DNA from 2 places in the Sphingobium wonjuense genome. Region 1 is predicted to be linked to the other one. Evidence: riboswitches for the same ligand, from Rfam matches in the RefSeq annotation. Region 1 holds a riboswitch; the other holds the start of a gene.

Region 1 (7,947 bases):
ACCGCCTGCGCGCCGAAATCCTTTGCCAGCCAGAGATGGAAGGCCAGATAGGCATGGGGCGGCGGCAGCGCCGGATCGTGATAGCTTTCCTTGGGGTCGATATGGTAGCCGCGCGCCGGTTGAACAGCGAAAGCGACACCAGCGAAGCGATGCACGGCGAGGCGGAAAGCCCCGTCGCGCACGAAGGGATCGGCTTCCGGTTCGCCCCAGCGATCCAGCATGGCGGCGCGCGCTTCGGCCGGAATGGCGGCGAAGGCGGTGCGATAGACGGCGATCGGTAGAGACACTTCGCCGGGGCGACCGAGCGACGAAAGATCGTTGGTCACGCCGCCGGTCATGAGGCGCATCAGGGCGGCGCCATCTGTCGGCGCATCGCCGATATTATAGCCCGCCCCGGCCAGCGCAGCGAGGATTGCGGCGGCGCTGGCGGGCGTGTCCAGGCCGACGCCATTGCCGATACGTCCGTCGCGATTGGGATAGTTGGCGAGGACTAATGCGATACGTCGCCGGACTGGCGGCGTGCTACGCAAGTCTGCCCAATTGGCCGCAAGGTCGGCGACGAAGGCCACGCGATCCGGCGCGACGCGCGGGACGACGATGCCGCATTGCGTGACCGCGTCGAATTGCTCGGCCGCCTTGAAGGCGACGGCGCGGGTGAAGATGCGGCCGTCCACTTCGGGCAGCGCCACGTTCATGGCGAGATCGCGAGGGCCAAGGCCGCGCGCCGATGCCTGCCAATCCCCTTCCTCCACGCCTGCGAAGGCGACCTGAAGAATCGGGCAGTCGGCGCGTTCCAGCACGCTGGCGGTGCGTGGTTCGGAGGTCGAGGATGCCGCAAAGCTGGTGGCATTGACGATCACGTCCGGCGCCACTTCACTGAGCAGGCTGCCCAGCCAGTCCATGGCGAAAGGTTCGCGCAAGGCGCGGACATGGACGGGCGCGACGTTGAAGCCACGCGCTTCGAGCGCGGCGATCATCGCGTCGACCGCGTCCAGCGTCCCGGCGACCATCAAGGCGCGGTAGAAGACCAGGCAGGCGACAGGCGCATCCGGCCTCCAGCGGCGGCGCAGGTCGGACAATCCTGGGCGGTCGATCCCCGGCACATAGAGACCCGCGTCGGCGACCGGGACGGGATCGTCAGGCGTCCCCGCATCCCGCCCGATGGTCCGCGCGGCGGTGCGCAGAAAGGCCAGTGCGTTGGCGGCGCCGCCCTGCCGCAGATAGTCGCGCAGCCGGGCGATGCGTTCGGCAGGCACGGTCGAGGCGCGGTCGAGAGAGGGATCATCCTCCCGCCCGTCGGCTATCGCGGCGAAGGCGATACCGCGCGTTCGCGCCACCTGCGCGATTTCGTCTATGCCATAGGGCCAGTAGCTCTTGCCACCGAGCAGGATGACGCAAACGAATTGCGCATGAGCGATCACCTTTTCGACATAGAGGTCGACCGAATAGGGATGGCGCAGTTGCAGCAGGTTGGCGAGGCGGACGCTGGGCGCGCCAGCGGGCAGCGCGGCCGCCGCCTTGGCGAAGCAGGCCAGTTCGCTGTCCGCCACGGTCAGGATCACGATATCGCCGGGCGACTGGCCGAGGTCGATCGCCTCGTCACCGCTGGATATCATTCCCGGTGTGGCGGACAGCAGATGCATCAGCCGATGACCGCCTTCAGCGCCTGTTCGATCGCCGCGCGATCCAGGCCCTTCTGGCCGATCACCACCAATTGGGTGTGGCGGGCTTCGCCGTCCTTCCACGCGCGGTCGAAATAATGCTGGATGCGCGGGCCGACGGCCTGGATGACGAGGCGGGACGCTTTGCCCGCGACCGACACCATGCCCTTGATCCGCAGCACGTCATGCGCGGCGATCGTTTCACCCAGGCCAGCGATCAGTGCGTCCACATCCGCGACGTCGCCACCCGACAGGATGAAGCTGTCGAAATCGTCATGGTCATGATCCTCCATGCCATCGATATGCGACGGGCGAGCGTCCAGATCATCCTCGGCCGCTGCGGTCAGTCCCAACAGTGCCGCCGGATCGACCGCACCCTGTGCTGCGCGCACGATCCCCACGCCGGGACGGGTATGGGCGTTCACTTGCGCTTCGACCATGCGGAGGCTGTCGGCATCGACCAGGTCGGTCTTGTTGAGCACGACCATGTCGGCGCAGATCAGCTGCTCCTCGAACAATTCCTCCAGTGGGCTGTCATGATCGAGATTGGGATCGGCCGCGCGGGCGGCCGCCAGCGCCGCTTCGTCCGTCGCGAAGCGACCGGCCGCCACCGCATCGGCATCGATCAGCGCGATCACGCCATCGACCGTCGCCCGCGTGCGGATGTCGGGCCATTGGAAGGCCTTCACCAGCGGTTTCGGCAGGGCAAGGCCCGAGGTTTCGATGATGATATGGTCCGGCGGATTGGGCCGGTCGAGCAGCTTCTGCATGGTCGGCAGAAAATCGTCGGCCACGGTACAGCAGATGCAGCCATTGGCCAGTTCGACGATATCGTCTTCCGGGCAGGCCGCGTCGTTGCAGCCCTTGACCAGTTCGCGATCGACGCCGACGTCGCCAAATTCATTGATGATGAGCGCCAGGCGGCGCCCCTTCGCATTCTGTAGCAGGTGGCGGACGAGCGTGGTCTTGCCCGCGCCCAGGAATCCCGTGATGACGGTAGTGGGCACTTTGCTCACGCGGCTTCTCCTTCCAGATGGTCTTGTGCGCCGCTGACGGACGGCGGCGCAGGGGTCAGGTCAGAAGCGGACGCGCACACCGCCATAGCCCGCGCGACCGGCGGTGGCGTAGCTGAACACCTCTTCGTACGCCTCGTCCGCCAGATTTTCGACGCGACCGAAGAGGGTGATGGCCGGGGTGAGCTTATATTCGGCGTTGAGGTTCACCAGCACATATTCGCGGAGCGATACGCCGACCGGGACATAGCTGGGGTCGGTGAAGGCGACGTCGCTCTGCCGCCCGTTATAGCGCATGGTCAGCGTACCGGAGAAACGCTCGTCCTTGCTGAAGACGGTTGCGTTGAAGCTGGCGACATGCCTGGGGCGGCGGACTTCCTCGACGCCATTTTCCCGCGCCTTGAGATAGGTGTAGGCTGCGTCCAGCCGGATCTGCGGGACCGGCCGGGCGCTGACGAACACTTCGACGCCGCACTGTTTCGACCGGGTGGTGCGATTGTCCGGGGTCGCGACGAAGGTCGGCGCGGGATAGCTGGTGAAGATTTCATCCTTCAGCCGCGAATCGAAATAGGTCGCGCCGACCGTCGCCAGATTGTCGCCGAAGCTCTGCTCGATCCCGGCTTCCCAGCCTTCCGACTTTTCCGGCTTCAGGTTCGGGTTGCCGATATAGCGGCCATCCGAATAGCCATAGAGTTCGTAATAGCCCGGATTCTTGACGCCGGTGCCATAGGCGCCGCGGATGCGGGTGCCGGTGGCGAAGCGATAGCTGCCCTGCGCGCGCCAGGTCGTGACATCGTCGAACCGGTCGTTTTCGTCCCGGCGGATCGACGCGCCCAGCGACAGGGCGTCATCGACCAACAGTTCATATTGCCCGACCAGACCGACATTGTCCGTGTGTCGCTTGCCCCGAAAGACGAAGGCGGAGGGTGTGGTGTTCTGGAACTGCTCGCGCTCCACATCGACGGCGGCGGTCAGACGGAGGGCGACGCTGTCCGTGCCGAAACGCAGGCTGGATTCCGCGCTGCCTTTATAGCGCTGCCCCTTGTCGCCCGCATTGCGCCCGAAAGCGGTGTAGCCCTTGCGCGTGGTGTCCGCCAACTGGGCCGACACGGCATTGGTCCAGCGGCCATCGAGCGCGGTCAACTCGGCGCGGACAAGGCCGTAAAAGGCCTGGTTCTTGAAGCGCATGCCGGGCGTGTCGACCACATAGCCGAACAGAGGACTGGACGGATCAAATTCGGTGTCGTCGGTGTCGGCGTCGGTCAGGCTGTAGCGGGCGACGCCAGTGATCTTCACATTGTCGGCAGGCGACCAGATCAGCTTGGCGCTCAGGCCCGCGCTGTCCGAACCCAATTTGCGCGTGCCATAGCGCGCGGTCGCTATGCCATCGGTGCGATAATAGGAGCCGGAAAGCGCATAGTCGAGCGTGCCGCTGACCCCGGCCGCGCGAACGCCGCCGGTGAAGGTGCCGAACGATCCGCCTTCGGCACGGGCGGAAAAGCCAGGAGCTTCCGCGCCGGTGAGCGTGATATATTGGATCACGCCACCGATCGCATCAGACCCGTAGAGCGAGGATTGCTGGCCGCGCAGCACTTCCACCTTGGCCGCAGGATCGGCGATCAGCGTACCGAAATCATATTCGCCATAATAGGGATCGGACGCCTCGATCCCGTCGATGAGGACGAGGACGTGATTGCTTTCCGACCCACGAATACGAACCTGCGTAAAGCCGCCGATCGCACCGGTGCGACTGACCGCCACACCCGGAACGTCGCGCAGGATGTCGGACACGATGCGAGTCTGGCGGGTTTCGAGCGCCTGCGCGTCCAGCACGGTGACCGAAGCGCCCAGCTGGTCCACGCGCACCGCATCGCCCGACCGGGAAGCCGTGACGACGATCGTCTCGCCCTTGTCGTTCGTGGTCGGCAGGGTCGGGTTGGATTGGGCGAGCGCCGCGCCGCTGCTGGCGACGGCGAATATCGAAACGGATATGGCAAAAATCTTGGTCATAACTACCCCCTCAAGCGCCAGAGCAACCTGGGCGGGGGCGCGCCGCTCAGTCGGCGGCCTGGAGCCGACGACAAGCGGTAGCCGGGCAAGCGCCATGATCGGGCGCTCGCCCATGGACGCGTGACCGCACGGCCCCAGCCGCACACACTCGTCGCTCAGACGGAAACATACCGTGCCTCGACCATCCCCTGGACCCAGGCAAGAGCGACCAAAACGCCGGCAGGTCTCCTGGCTCGCGGGTCAGGGCTTGATGCACGCCTTCCCAGGCCTTCAGGACAGATCGTCCAGCCCAGTGGCTGCGCCCCTTTTTCACAAAGGGCGCGATGTGCATCGCGCTCGCCGCTTACAGTTGCAGGGACAGCTGCGGATTTGGATGGAGGACCATCCGCACCGCCTTCCCATTTTAAGCCTCTTTCGAGGCACCGGCGCGATCATGATCAGGCGCGTAGCGCCCGCTCGTTCGCGCTCATAGGGCGGTTTGTCGATAATGCCAATTGGAGATTGCGGCCCGTATTGCAGGAATGCTCGAACGGGAAGATGACCGTTTGAGGGGGTGCGGGAAATTCGGAAAGGCTGTTCAGCTAATCGCGACCTGGGGATGCGGTGCGGTCGAGCATCGTTCGATCATCACCGTTTCCAGGATGACGCGCCGTTTGAGATGGATCTGATCCTCGATCCGACGCACCAGTGCGTCCACCGCTTCGCCTGCCATGTCCTCCACAGGCATTTCGATCGTCGTCAACGGCGGCGTGCTCATCGCGGCCCACGGGATGTCGTCGAAGCCGATGACCGAGAGATCCTCCGGGACCCGCTGCCCTCGCGCCTGGACATGCCGCATCACGCCGAGCGCGATCAGATCGGCGCCCACGAACACCGCCGTGGCCGTGCCGGCATCGAGCGCATCGACGACTTGACCGTCCAGATCGATCGAGAAGCTGTTCTCGACGACGAAGCTCAATTCCGCCTGGGACCGGATTGTCTGGATCGCCGCTTCGCACCGGTCGCGCATGCTGGCGATATCCATCGGTCCGCAGATCACGCCGATATGACGGTGGCCCAGTTCGATGAGGTGCGCGATCGCCGCGCGGCCGCCGCCGGCATAGTCGGCCTGGATCGTCTCGAAACCCGGCACCGATCGATCGACGACGATCGTCGGGATATCGGCGATGCTGGCACCCGCCGTGTCGACGTCGCGGATCGGGAACCAGACGATGCCGTCCACGCCACGCTCCGCCAGAACCTTCAGCACTTCCTTCTCAAGGTCGTCGACGCCCCCGGTATCCGTGACGAAGACGCTATAGTCGTGGTGGCGCGCGCGCTGCACGACGGATTGCGCGAGCGTGGGGAAAAACGGGTTGGTCAGATCGGGAACGACGAGTCCGATCGTTCCGGTCTTTCCCGTCCGCGTCGCCTTCGCGCTCATATTCTGGCGGTATCCGAGGTCTTCTGCGACGCGCAGGATACGAATGCGCGACTCCTCGCCCAACGATCCTGTCCTGTTCACGGCATAGGACGCACTGGCCAGCGAAACCCCGGCCGCCTTTGCGACATCCTTCAATGTAATGCGCTTCGCCAAGATCGCCCTTCCGTCGATGCTCACCCGGACGAATGGATCGTCACGGCATGGACTTGCTAACGGACTTCAAACATCATATCCACCATATTAAGTGAAACGTTTCATGGCAAATGGCAGATGGCTTTTGATATTGTCGTTCTCGGCAGCTTGAATACGGATTTCTCGTTCCATGTCGCGACCTTCCCCACGCCGGGTGAGACGGTGCTGGCGGATCGTCTGTCAGTGAGTGCGGGTGGCAAGGGCGGCAATCAGGCGGTCGCCGCCGCCCGCATGAACAAGACGGTGGCGATGATCGCCGCCGTCGGCTCCGATGACCGTGGCACCGCACTCATCGACTATCTCGCGCAAAGTGGCGTCGATGTGGACGGCATATGGCGGCGGGAGCACAGTCCCACCGGACTTGCGACGATCCTGGTCAATGGCGCCGGTGAGAATCTGATCGTCGTCGATCAAGGCGCCAACCGAACGCTGGCACCGTCGGATTTCGAACATCGCCTTCCTGTTGCCCGGTACGCGTTGGCGCAGTTCGAGACGCCACTAGCCACGATCGCCGCATTCCTTCGCACGGCACGTCGAGCGGGCAGCACATGTATTCTCAACGCCGCGCCGGCGAAGCTGGACGGCAAGCGGTTGTTTCCTTTTTGCGACATCCTGGTCATCAATGAGCCTGAACTCGGGGCCTATATCGGCTCATCGGTCAGCGGCCTGACCGAAGATCAGATCGGCGATGCCGCCAAGGCGCTGCTGTCACGGGACGACCAGACCGTGATCGTCACCAGAGGACGCGCCGGAGTGATCGCGATCAGGAGCGGCGCGAAACTTGTCGTGTCGGCCCATCAGGCGGAGGCGGTCGATACCACCGGTGCGGGCGACTGTTTCTGCGGCACATTGGTCGCGGCGCTGTCCGATGGCCTGGCCTTGGGGGCGGCGATCGAACGGGCGAATGCCGCCGCATCGATCGCGGTCCGCAAAGCCGGGGCAGCAACCGCATTGCCGACGGCCGACGAAGTCGATGAATTTCTGGCGTCGCGAGCGCGGGTGCAGCCGCATCTGTCACACTAGACGAATGTCGATCGAGAAGATATGAAACGTTTAACTTATTAGTGCGTCGAAAATGTTGCAGTCGCAGCGGAAAGGGAAGCGGGTTTGGGTGAGATTATACGCGCCTGCGTCGGGGTGGTCGTGTTTTTGGGATTGGCGTGGCTGATTTCGGAAAATCGCCGTGCCTTCGTCCTCCGGCCCGTGCTCGCCGGATTGGCTATCCAGATCGTGCTCGCACTCGCTCTCACCCGGCTTCCGATCATCACGTCCGCGCTTGGCGGCCTTGCCCACGGCGTCGACAGCGTACAGTCGTCCGCGTCGGCGGGTGCGACGTTCGTGTTCGGCTATCTCGGCGGTGGCCCCCAGCCGTTCGTTGCTGCCCAAGGCAATCCGTCGACCTTCATCTTCGGTCTTCAGGTCCTGCCGGCGGTGCTGCTGGTCAGCGCGCTCGCGGCATTGCTGTGGCATTGGGGCGTGCTGCGCTGGATCATCCGGATCGCCGCCCGGTCACTGGGCCGCGTTATGGGCGTGAGCGGCCCGGTCGGCGTGTCGTCGGCCGCCTGCATCTTTCTGGGCATGGTCGAAGCGCCGCTGCTGGTGCGCCCGCTGCTGCCCAAATTGTCGCGCGGAGAGATGTTCATCATCA
Region 2 (7,947 bases), on a different contig from region 1:
ACTTACCGCACTTCATAACTGGCGCGACAAGGTGTCCAACCGCCCCGCAGTGAAAAACCGCAGCGGGCAGACAATGCATCCGGAGGATTTGGCGCGTCACAGTGGCGCGGCGTAGCATTCTCGACCTATCTTTTTGCGACTGCTGGCGCGACCGGCGGCAATCACATGGCGCGCGGCATGGCGGCTATCGCCTGATTTTCGCGCACGTCGCCCGTTTCTTAAGGAAAATTCCGTTATTGCGCCGGAAGCGAGTTCGCTGGGCTGTATGGTGTGGGGTGACATGGCGGAGCATTCGGACAATCGAGAGGATGAAGATTTTCTCTGCGGTTTTCTTAAGCGGGTGTCGCCGCTGTGGCTGCTCAATGGTTTCATGACGACACTTACAAAACGTGATCCGCGTAATCAGGATATGCAGCTTTGGGAGGATATTTCGCTTTCCGGCGCGTCGGGTGGTGCAACGTCGGAGGAAATCGCTGTCATGAACGCCAAGGCCGATACCCGCCGATCCATGTTGGAAGCAAACCCCGTCTTTCTGACTTCGATCGCCAGATTGACGGCCGTGGGCGTTTCTCCAAAGTGGTCAAGTGATGGAGACCCCGGTTTCCGAGCGCGCGTCCTACGCCTTTTCATACCGCTTGAAGCAATTCCGCAGATTCAGGACATGGCGGCCGAGGATGCTGGAATAGAATCTGGCCCGGATCGGTTAGAGGCCGCCGAAATCTATCGGCGCTGGCTGCTGCAAAGCTATCATCCCGATTGGGAGCGATATCGGGAGAAGTGGCCCACGCTATATAAAACCCCCTACAATACAGCGCGGAATGATTTCGGGCGCGATCCCAATCCCATTAAGCCATGAACACACGCACATTAATGGGTGTCGGCAATCACATGAATCTCAGGCAGCCGTCACGCGGTTCCGCCGAAAATCCGGCGCGCACGGAATTGCGCGGTCCTGTGATCCCGTGGAATGTCCGAAAATCACTGTCGGATTGAGAAAGTGTCCGACAACGCCGGTGGCCGGGTTTTCCGTCAGGGAGCATCGGCGCTGATCTGGCACCTGGCCGCGACCGCCAGCATGGACCGGCGCGTTTCATGTGATTGGCGGCACAGGACTGGTGGCAGTGTGATCTGGTTCCAGTCCGCTCCGATCATGGAGGAAATCCAAACCCAAACAGGACTCGCGAAAGCAAAAATCGTCTGTCGCCGTCAGTTTGATCGGCGAGCGAGCTTCTCCGCTCCTCGTTGGTTTACGGAAGGACTTCAATTTGGAATTAGGTTTAGTTACGCCATCCGTATGACACTCAGTATCACAATTCCTGACAACCCGTCCGATGCCGACCGTGAAGCGATCGCTGCACCGCTTCGTGCCTACAATATCGCCCACGGTGGCGACCCGCATATGCGGTCGGTTGCGATATTGCTGACGGACGAGCATGGCGTTCACATCGGCGGCTTATGGGGTAAATGCTCCTATGATTGGTTGTTCGTGGAGCTTCTGGCCGTCCCCGAAGAGCACAGAGGCGGGAGCTATGGCAAGAGGTTGATGAACGAAGCCGAGAGCATTGCGCGTGCAAACGACTGCATTGGTCTGTGGCTTGATACCTATGAGTTCCAGGCACGCGGCTTTTATGAAAAGCTGGGCTTCGAAGTGTTTGGCGAACTGAAGGATCATCCCATCGGCCAGAAGCGACTGTTTCTTCAAAAACGCTTCTAAGGCGCGCGCACCTCCTGATTGATGCTCGCTTTCGGGAATGCGAACATCTTAGCGGAGTGTACCAGAAAACCTATGTACAGCCCCCAACGCCCGACAATCAGGCGATAGCCGCCATGCCGCGCGCCATGTGATTGCCGCCGGTCGCGCCAGCAGTCGCAAAAAGATAGGTCGAGAATGCTACGCCGCGCCACTGTGACGCGCCAAATCCTCCGGATGCATTGTCTGCCCGCTGCGGTTTTTCACTGCGGGGCGGTTGGACACCTTGTCGCGCCAGTTATGAAGTGCGGTAAGTTCCGAAGCCACCGGCAAACCCACGAGATCAGCAAACATCAGGCCTGCGAACAATGTGATGTCTGACATCGAGAACTCGTCCCCCGCCAGGAACGCTTGTTTTGCCAAAATATCGTTGAAGTACGGCAGATTAGCCACGGCATATCCGCCCCGCCGCTGCCCCCATTCCTTCGCTCCGCTCCAGTCAGGCATCCGCCATGGCCGCAGCGCTGCGCCAAGGCCAGGCGTTCCATAATGGAAATAATCGTCGACGGCATCGATCAGCATCATCTCTGCACGGCGCTGCATCATGTGGATCAGGCCCTTTTCACGCGGGGTCTTGCCAGTCAGGATCGGATTGCCATCCAGATTGTCGAGATATTCCGTGATAGCCGTCGATTCAGAAATGATCGTGCCGTCTTCAAGCTCCAGAACCGGGATTTTTCCGATCGGATTCATGGCCAGGAACTCAGGCTGCTTCTGCTCTGCGGCGATAAGATCGATACTGACAAACTCTACCTGCTCGTCCAGCCCCTTTTCGGCAAGCACGATACGAATGCGCGCTGGGTGTGGCGCAGCTTCACGATCATAGATTTTCATAATTCATCCTATCTGTCTGCCAATTGATAGATGTGCTATCAGGGGCTCCGATGAACTTCAACGCCCTATCTGTCATTTGATAGGCGAGCCAACGCATGGATATCAGATGACCGTAAATACAAGAGAACTGATCCTGGATGCTGCACGGCGAACTGCTCAGGCACATGGGTATGGCGGGCTAAACTTTCGCGATTTGGCAGCGGAGGTCGGCATTAAGGCGGCCAGCATCCACTATTATTTTCCGGCCAAAGCGGAACTTGGTGCTGCAGTGGCAAGGCGTTATTGGGAGGACGCAGCCGCTGCTTTGGACGTGCTGTCCGACCAGACGCAGGACCCGCTCGAAAGTCTGCGCCGCTACCCCAATATGTTTCGCAAGGCACTGGAGAATGATAACAGGATGTGCCTTGGAAGCTTTATGGCCGCTGAGTATGATGATCTGCCAGCACCGATAAAGAAGGAGGTTCAGGCTTTTGCCGACGTCAACATCGCGTGGCTGAGCAGACAACTGGCCGCTGCGGCGCTTGCTGCTTCCAAAGTAAACGAGCAGAAAGCACGTGCAATATTCGCGGCGATCGTCGGCGCACAACTTCTATCAAGAAGCCGGGCAGACATTTCGGTCTACGATTCGGTAATCAATATTTACCGCACCGCTGGCCTCCTGCCGGAATAACGTGCCCGCCACAGCCCATGATCGAAAATCAGGCGGTTGCCGCCATGTCGCCCGCCGTGTGTTTGGCGTCAGGCGGTTCAATGACAGGCAGACCTTAACGCCTTGCCAGTATCAGTTTTCAGATATCGGAGATTTTGCGAGCCTTTTCGGCGCGCAGGAGGCAGCGTGATGGTTTGGGGAATGAGTTTACCTTCCAACTTCGGTGAATTTTGGCCGGACGGAGATTTTGAGTTCGACGCCAAGGCGCGGGATGGTCGATGGAGCGAGCGTCTTCGCCTTCACTACTTGGCGCAGATTCCTGACGAGCAGCGGAGGCTGTTCGACTATGGCGACAATCACGTCGGTTATGGAGCCGGAAACTACGGCACTTTTGTTGTCGGAAAATTTACGAGAGAGCGGGGAACGGTGAGGCCGGGGAGTCCGGACTATCCGCCTTTCAGGCCGGTTGAACCCCACGAGGCACCGCGATCTTTTGCAGCCGAAAAGAGCTATCAAACACTCGGGTCATTGATCGAGTTGAACGATGGTATCGTGGCAGTGGATGAGGCCCTGAAAGAAATAATCGAGCGACTTGAACCCGGAATCCATCAGTTTTTCCCGATTGAGATTCGCATGCCGCGCGGTCAAATTTATCCCGGACAATATTACACAATGGTCATCGGTCAATTTATTGACAGCTTTTTGCCAGAGAACAGTCAGGGGGATTCGTGGAGCGGCTACGGTCCAGAGTATCCGAATACTTATTCTTATAAAGAATTGAATAGAGGCATTTCTGGACTAGCCCTTTCAGCAGAAAATTTTGGAAATGCGAATTTGTGGCGGGAGCGGAGTTTCACTAACATTTTGCTGTGCTTTTCGGATGCGTTGCGGGCAGAGATTGAGAAGTCTGGCATTCGCGTTCCCGATTCCTATCGCATGATGGAAACCTGAATATCGGAAATCAGGCGATAGCCGCCGTCCGCCATGTTTGCCGACAGGAGGGCGCATGCTCCAGTCCTTGACCCGGCCTGACGTTCGGTGACTTCGAGCGCGGCGGGGAGGAAATCGGATTCACGGGAAGGTACAAAGATTTTGGGCCGCTCGCGGTCGGCCCTTAGCGCTTCCTTCAGCACGTCCCAGTGATGGCGCCATCCGCTCATGCCGTGTTACCTTGCGCGACGCCGCCGCCGCTCTGGCGCCGGTGGAGATCGGCATAGCGGCCGTTGTTGCGCAGGAGTTCCTCGTGGGAAGCGCGCTCGACGATCCGCCCGGCTTCCAAGGAAATCAGATTGTCGCATTGCCGGACGGCCGACAGCCGGTGCGCGATGATGATCACGGTGCGGTTGGCTGAGATCGCCTTGAGGTTTGTCTGGATACGCGCTGATCACGGAGCGCCGGATGATCGACCTTCCGGCGGGTAAGGCCGTCATCCGCTCCGAAGGCGTCGCCGGTGGCATGTTGCTCGAGAGTGCGATCTTGCTCGGTCTGCCGGGCGGCGCGCGCGAGAAGAACCTCGACGCCGAATTGCTGTCGCCGGGCAGCCTCTATGCTCGCGCGCTCGGCCGACCCGTCGTTCTGCGGCGGCGGTATCCCAAGAATGGCGAGGTTCGCGAGGAGCCTGCCGTCGTCCGCTCCGGTCCCGCAGGCAGCGTGATCGTTCAGACGCGCGCCGGGTTCGAAGCGGCCAACTGCGGCCCGCTCAGAGATGCGCTGACTTACGACGGCGTGCCGCCGGGGCTCACGGCCAAGCCGAGGCTGTCGGTCGAGATCGATTTGCCTAGGGCCGCGCGCGCCAGTGACGCTGTTCTACCTCGCCTGGGTTTTGACTGGCTGACCAACTACGTCGCCCACATGAAGCCCGATGGTTGGCACGCCGAAATCCTAGTTGTCTGCTAGGTGGGCTGGAAATCGAACGTCCGAGAGAAATCATCGCGTCGGCAACGGCGCGTTTTTTTGACTAGGATCGAATAGGCTATCAGCTGTCATTGCCTCTTGAGAGCTAGCGTAATGCTCGTGACCATGGACATGAGGGCGATCAGGCTGAAGCTCAGACGGGCTTTCTATAAGCGCGCGGTATCGGATAAGAAGGCGCGAACGCGTTTCATTTCGAGCGGCTCATTCCGAGACACGATGTCATTATCGAGATGTTGATTTCGAAGTTGCCGGATTGGTCAACCTTGTTGCCGCGAACTGAAGCGGACGCTCCCAGCAAACTGCCCCAATTTTGATAGCGCCCTGTGACAGGCTTGGCATTGATAGGCTGTTCCACTATGCGAAGCTTTGAAAGCGGGGCTACATCCGCTTTCATTGATCGCGCCGGTGTCCCCGAAAGGGGCTTAATCGGGAATGCGGTGCGGAGGGTTTCCTTCCAAATCCGCGGCTGTCTCTGCAACTGTAAGCGGATAGCGCGATGCACATAGTCTCTCTTTGAAGGGGCAGCCACTGGGCCGGACGCTAAATCATGCGAGGTTTGGGAAGGCGTGCATCAAGCTGTGACCCGCGAGCCAGGAGACCTGCCGGCGTCTGGTCGCTCTTGCCTTGGTCCAGAGGATGGCCGCGGCACGGTGAACTCCGTCTGAGCGACGAACGAGCGGCGGGGGCCGCATCGGAGACGTGCGTTGGTCGCCCATGGCGTTCGACCGCCGCGCGTGTCGCCCGTTCGCGCGGGTTTGCCCCGGCCACGTCGCAAGACGCCAGAGGACGATTTGTGATCAAGACTATTCTTTCCAGCACCGCGCTCGCCGCGCTCCTTTTGCCTGCCTTTGCCCATGCCGAAGATGCATCAGAGGGAGCCGACAAGTCCGATATCCTCGTGCTGGGCACTCGCACCGACGATGCTAATGTTCCTACGCAAACGGGAAGTCGTCTCGGTCTGACCATCCTCGAGACGCCGGCCAGTGTCGAGACGCTGTCGGGCGACGTTATCCGCGCGCGCGGGGATATCTCGATCATTGATGCGGTAACGCGGGCGACGGGCATAAGTTCGGTGGCCAATCCGGGCAACGGAGGCACTGGTCTTGCCGCACGGGGCTTTAGCGGACCCGGATCCGTCATGCAACTCTATGACGGTGTTCGCCTCTATCCCGGTGCGGGAACGGTGACTTTTCCAACCGATCCCTGGACAGTGGAGCGAATAGAGGTGCTGCGCGGCCCTGCATCGGTCCTTTACGGCCAGGGTGCGATCGGGGGCGCCGTCAACGTCATTTCGAAGAAGCCGAATACTGACCGCACCGAGTTCGAAGCGGAAGCCGGTTACGGTTCCCAAGATAGCTGGCGCATCGCGGCCAGCGTTGGTGGGCCGGTCAACGAGCTGATCGCCTATCATTTCGACATCAGCCGTACACAGTCGGACGGCTGGGTCGATCGCGGGAATTCGAAGGGGCTGGCCATATCCGGCTCGGTGCAGCTACGCCCCAGCGATAGGCTGACCATCACCCTGTCCGACGATTACAGCGACCAGGAGCCGATGCCCTATTTCGGTACGCCGCTGATCAATGGCAGAATCAATGATCGCAACAAGCGCCGAAACTACAACGTCACCGACGCGCTGATGCGCTTCAAGGACAACCGGACCACCCTTAAGATAGAATGGGTGCCTAGCGCCGACATCAGCGTCCGCAACACCGCCTACCGGCTGACCACCGATCGCAAGTGGCGCAATCTGGAGAGCTATTTCTGGAACGGCGTCACGGGGAGGATCGACCGGTTCGACTTGTTCGGCATCGACCATCGTCAGACCCAGGTCGGCAATCAGGGCGACGTCACGATCCGCAGCGAATGGGGTGGCCTGACAAACGAGTTGCTGGTTGGCTTCGACGTCAACGCAATCAGTTTCAGGCACGCGAACGATTTCGATTCCGATCCGGCACCTGCCGGTTTCGCCGATCCGGTCGATCCGTTCGTGTTTGACCCGGGCCTCTATTACAACACGTTCGGTGTGCGACCCCAATATCGCACCCGGACGCGGCAATATTCCTTCTTCGCGGAAGACCGCCTGACACTCAGCGATCAATTGTCGCTGTCGGTCGGGATCAACTACGACCACGCCAACATCAAACGCTACGTCAACAGCTATGATACCGTCGGCGTGGCGACCGAGACGTTGCGACTCGACAAGACGCTGCACAATGTCACCTGGCGGGTAGGAGCGGTCTACCAACCGAGCCCTGCACTATCGCTTTACGGTCAGTATGCGACGGCGGTCGATCCGCTCGGTTCGTTGATCACCTTCTCCATCGGGCAGGCCGCGTTCAAGAACAGCACGGGCGATCAGATCGAGGCCGGCATCAAGGCCAGCTTCCTTGGCGGACGCGGATTGGCGAGTTTCGTGGCCTACCGGATCGTCAAGAAGAACCTGCTTGTCACGGTTCCGGGCAGCCTCCCACCAAGGCAGGACCAAGTAGGGCAACGTTCGGCGAAAGGGCTGGAGGCCTCGCTGACGCTGGATCTTCCCGGGGGCTTCGGGATCGATGCCAACGGGACGATCCTCGCCGCGCGTTTCGACGAGTTCCTGAGCGGTGGCACGTCGTTCAACGGTAAAACTCCGCCCAATGTGCCCGAAGCCACAGCTAATCTCTGGCTGCGTTACAATGTGACTGGACGTCTCCAGACACGCCTTGGCCTGCGTTATGTCGGCAAGACTTACTCCGACAACGCCAATCAATTCCGGGTGCCTGGCTACGCGGTGGTGGATGGGAGCATTTCGTTTGCGGTG

The links. Region 1 has a riboswitch for cobalamin ahead of U5A82_RS04765 (TonB-dependent receptor plug domain-containing protein). Riboswitches for the same ligand answer to the same signal wherever they lie in the genome.
Region 2: it holds a riboswitch for cobalamin, as region 1 does, so the genes downstream of both, U5A82_RS00830 (TonB-dependent receptor) here and U5A82_RS04765 (TonB-dependent receptor plug domain-containing protein) in region 1, are expected to answer to the same signal.

The regions. Positions count from the first base shown of each region.
Region 1 covers NZ_JAYKZY010000002.1:188,194-196,140, reverse strand. Annotated here, with positions in the region: gene cobN (cobaltochelatase subunit CobN) at 1-1,643, opposite strand, end outside; gene cobW (cobalamin biosynthesis protein CobW) at 1,643-2,677, opposite strand; gene U5A82_RS04765 (TonB-dependent receptor plug domain-containing protein) at 2,738-4,684, opposite strand; cobalamin riboswitch at 4,886-5,126, opposite strand; gene U5A82_RS04760 (LacI family DNA-binding transcriptional regulator) at 5,262-6,260, opposite strand; gene U5A82_RS04755 (ribokinase) at 6,378-7,322, shown strand; gene U5A82_RS04750 (NupC/NupG family nucleoside CNT transporter) at 7,407-7,947, shown strand, end outside.
Region 2 covers NZ_JAYKZY010000001.1:157,178-165,124, forward strand. Annotated here, with positions in the region: gene U5A82_RS00785 (glutathione S-transferase family protein) at 1-115, shown strand, start outside; gene U5A82_RS00790 (hypothetical protein) at 134-856, shown strand; gene U5A82_RS00795 (GNAT family N-acetyltransferase) at 998-1,714, shown strand; gene U5A82_RS00800 (glutathione S-transferase family protein) at 1,892-2,584, opposite strand; gene U5A82_RS00805 (TetR/AcrR family transcriptional regulator) at 2,691-3,254, shown strand; gene U5A82_RS00810 (imm11 family protein) at 3,423-4,184, shown strand; gene U5A82_RS00815 (hypothetical protein) at 4,163-4,393, opposite strand; gene U5A82_RS00820 (hypothetical protein) at 4,390-4,569, opposite strand; gene U5A82_RS00825 (hypothetical protein) at 4,632-5,129, shown strand; cobalamin riboswitch at 5,534-5,768, shown strand; gene U5A82_RS00830 (TonB-dependent receptor) at 5,941-7,947, shown strand, end outside.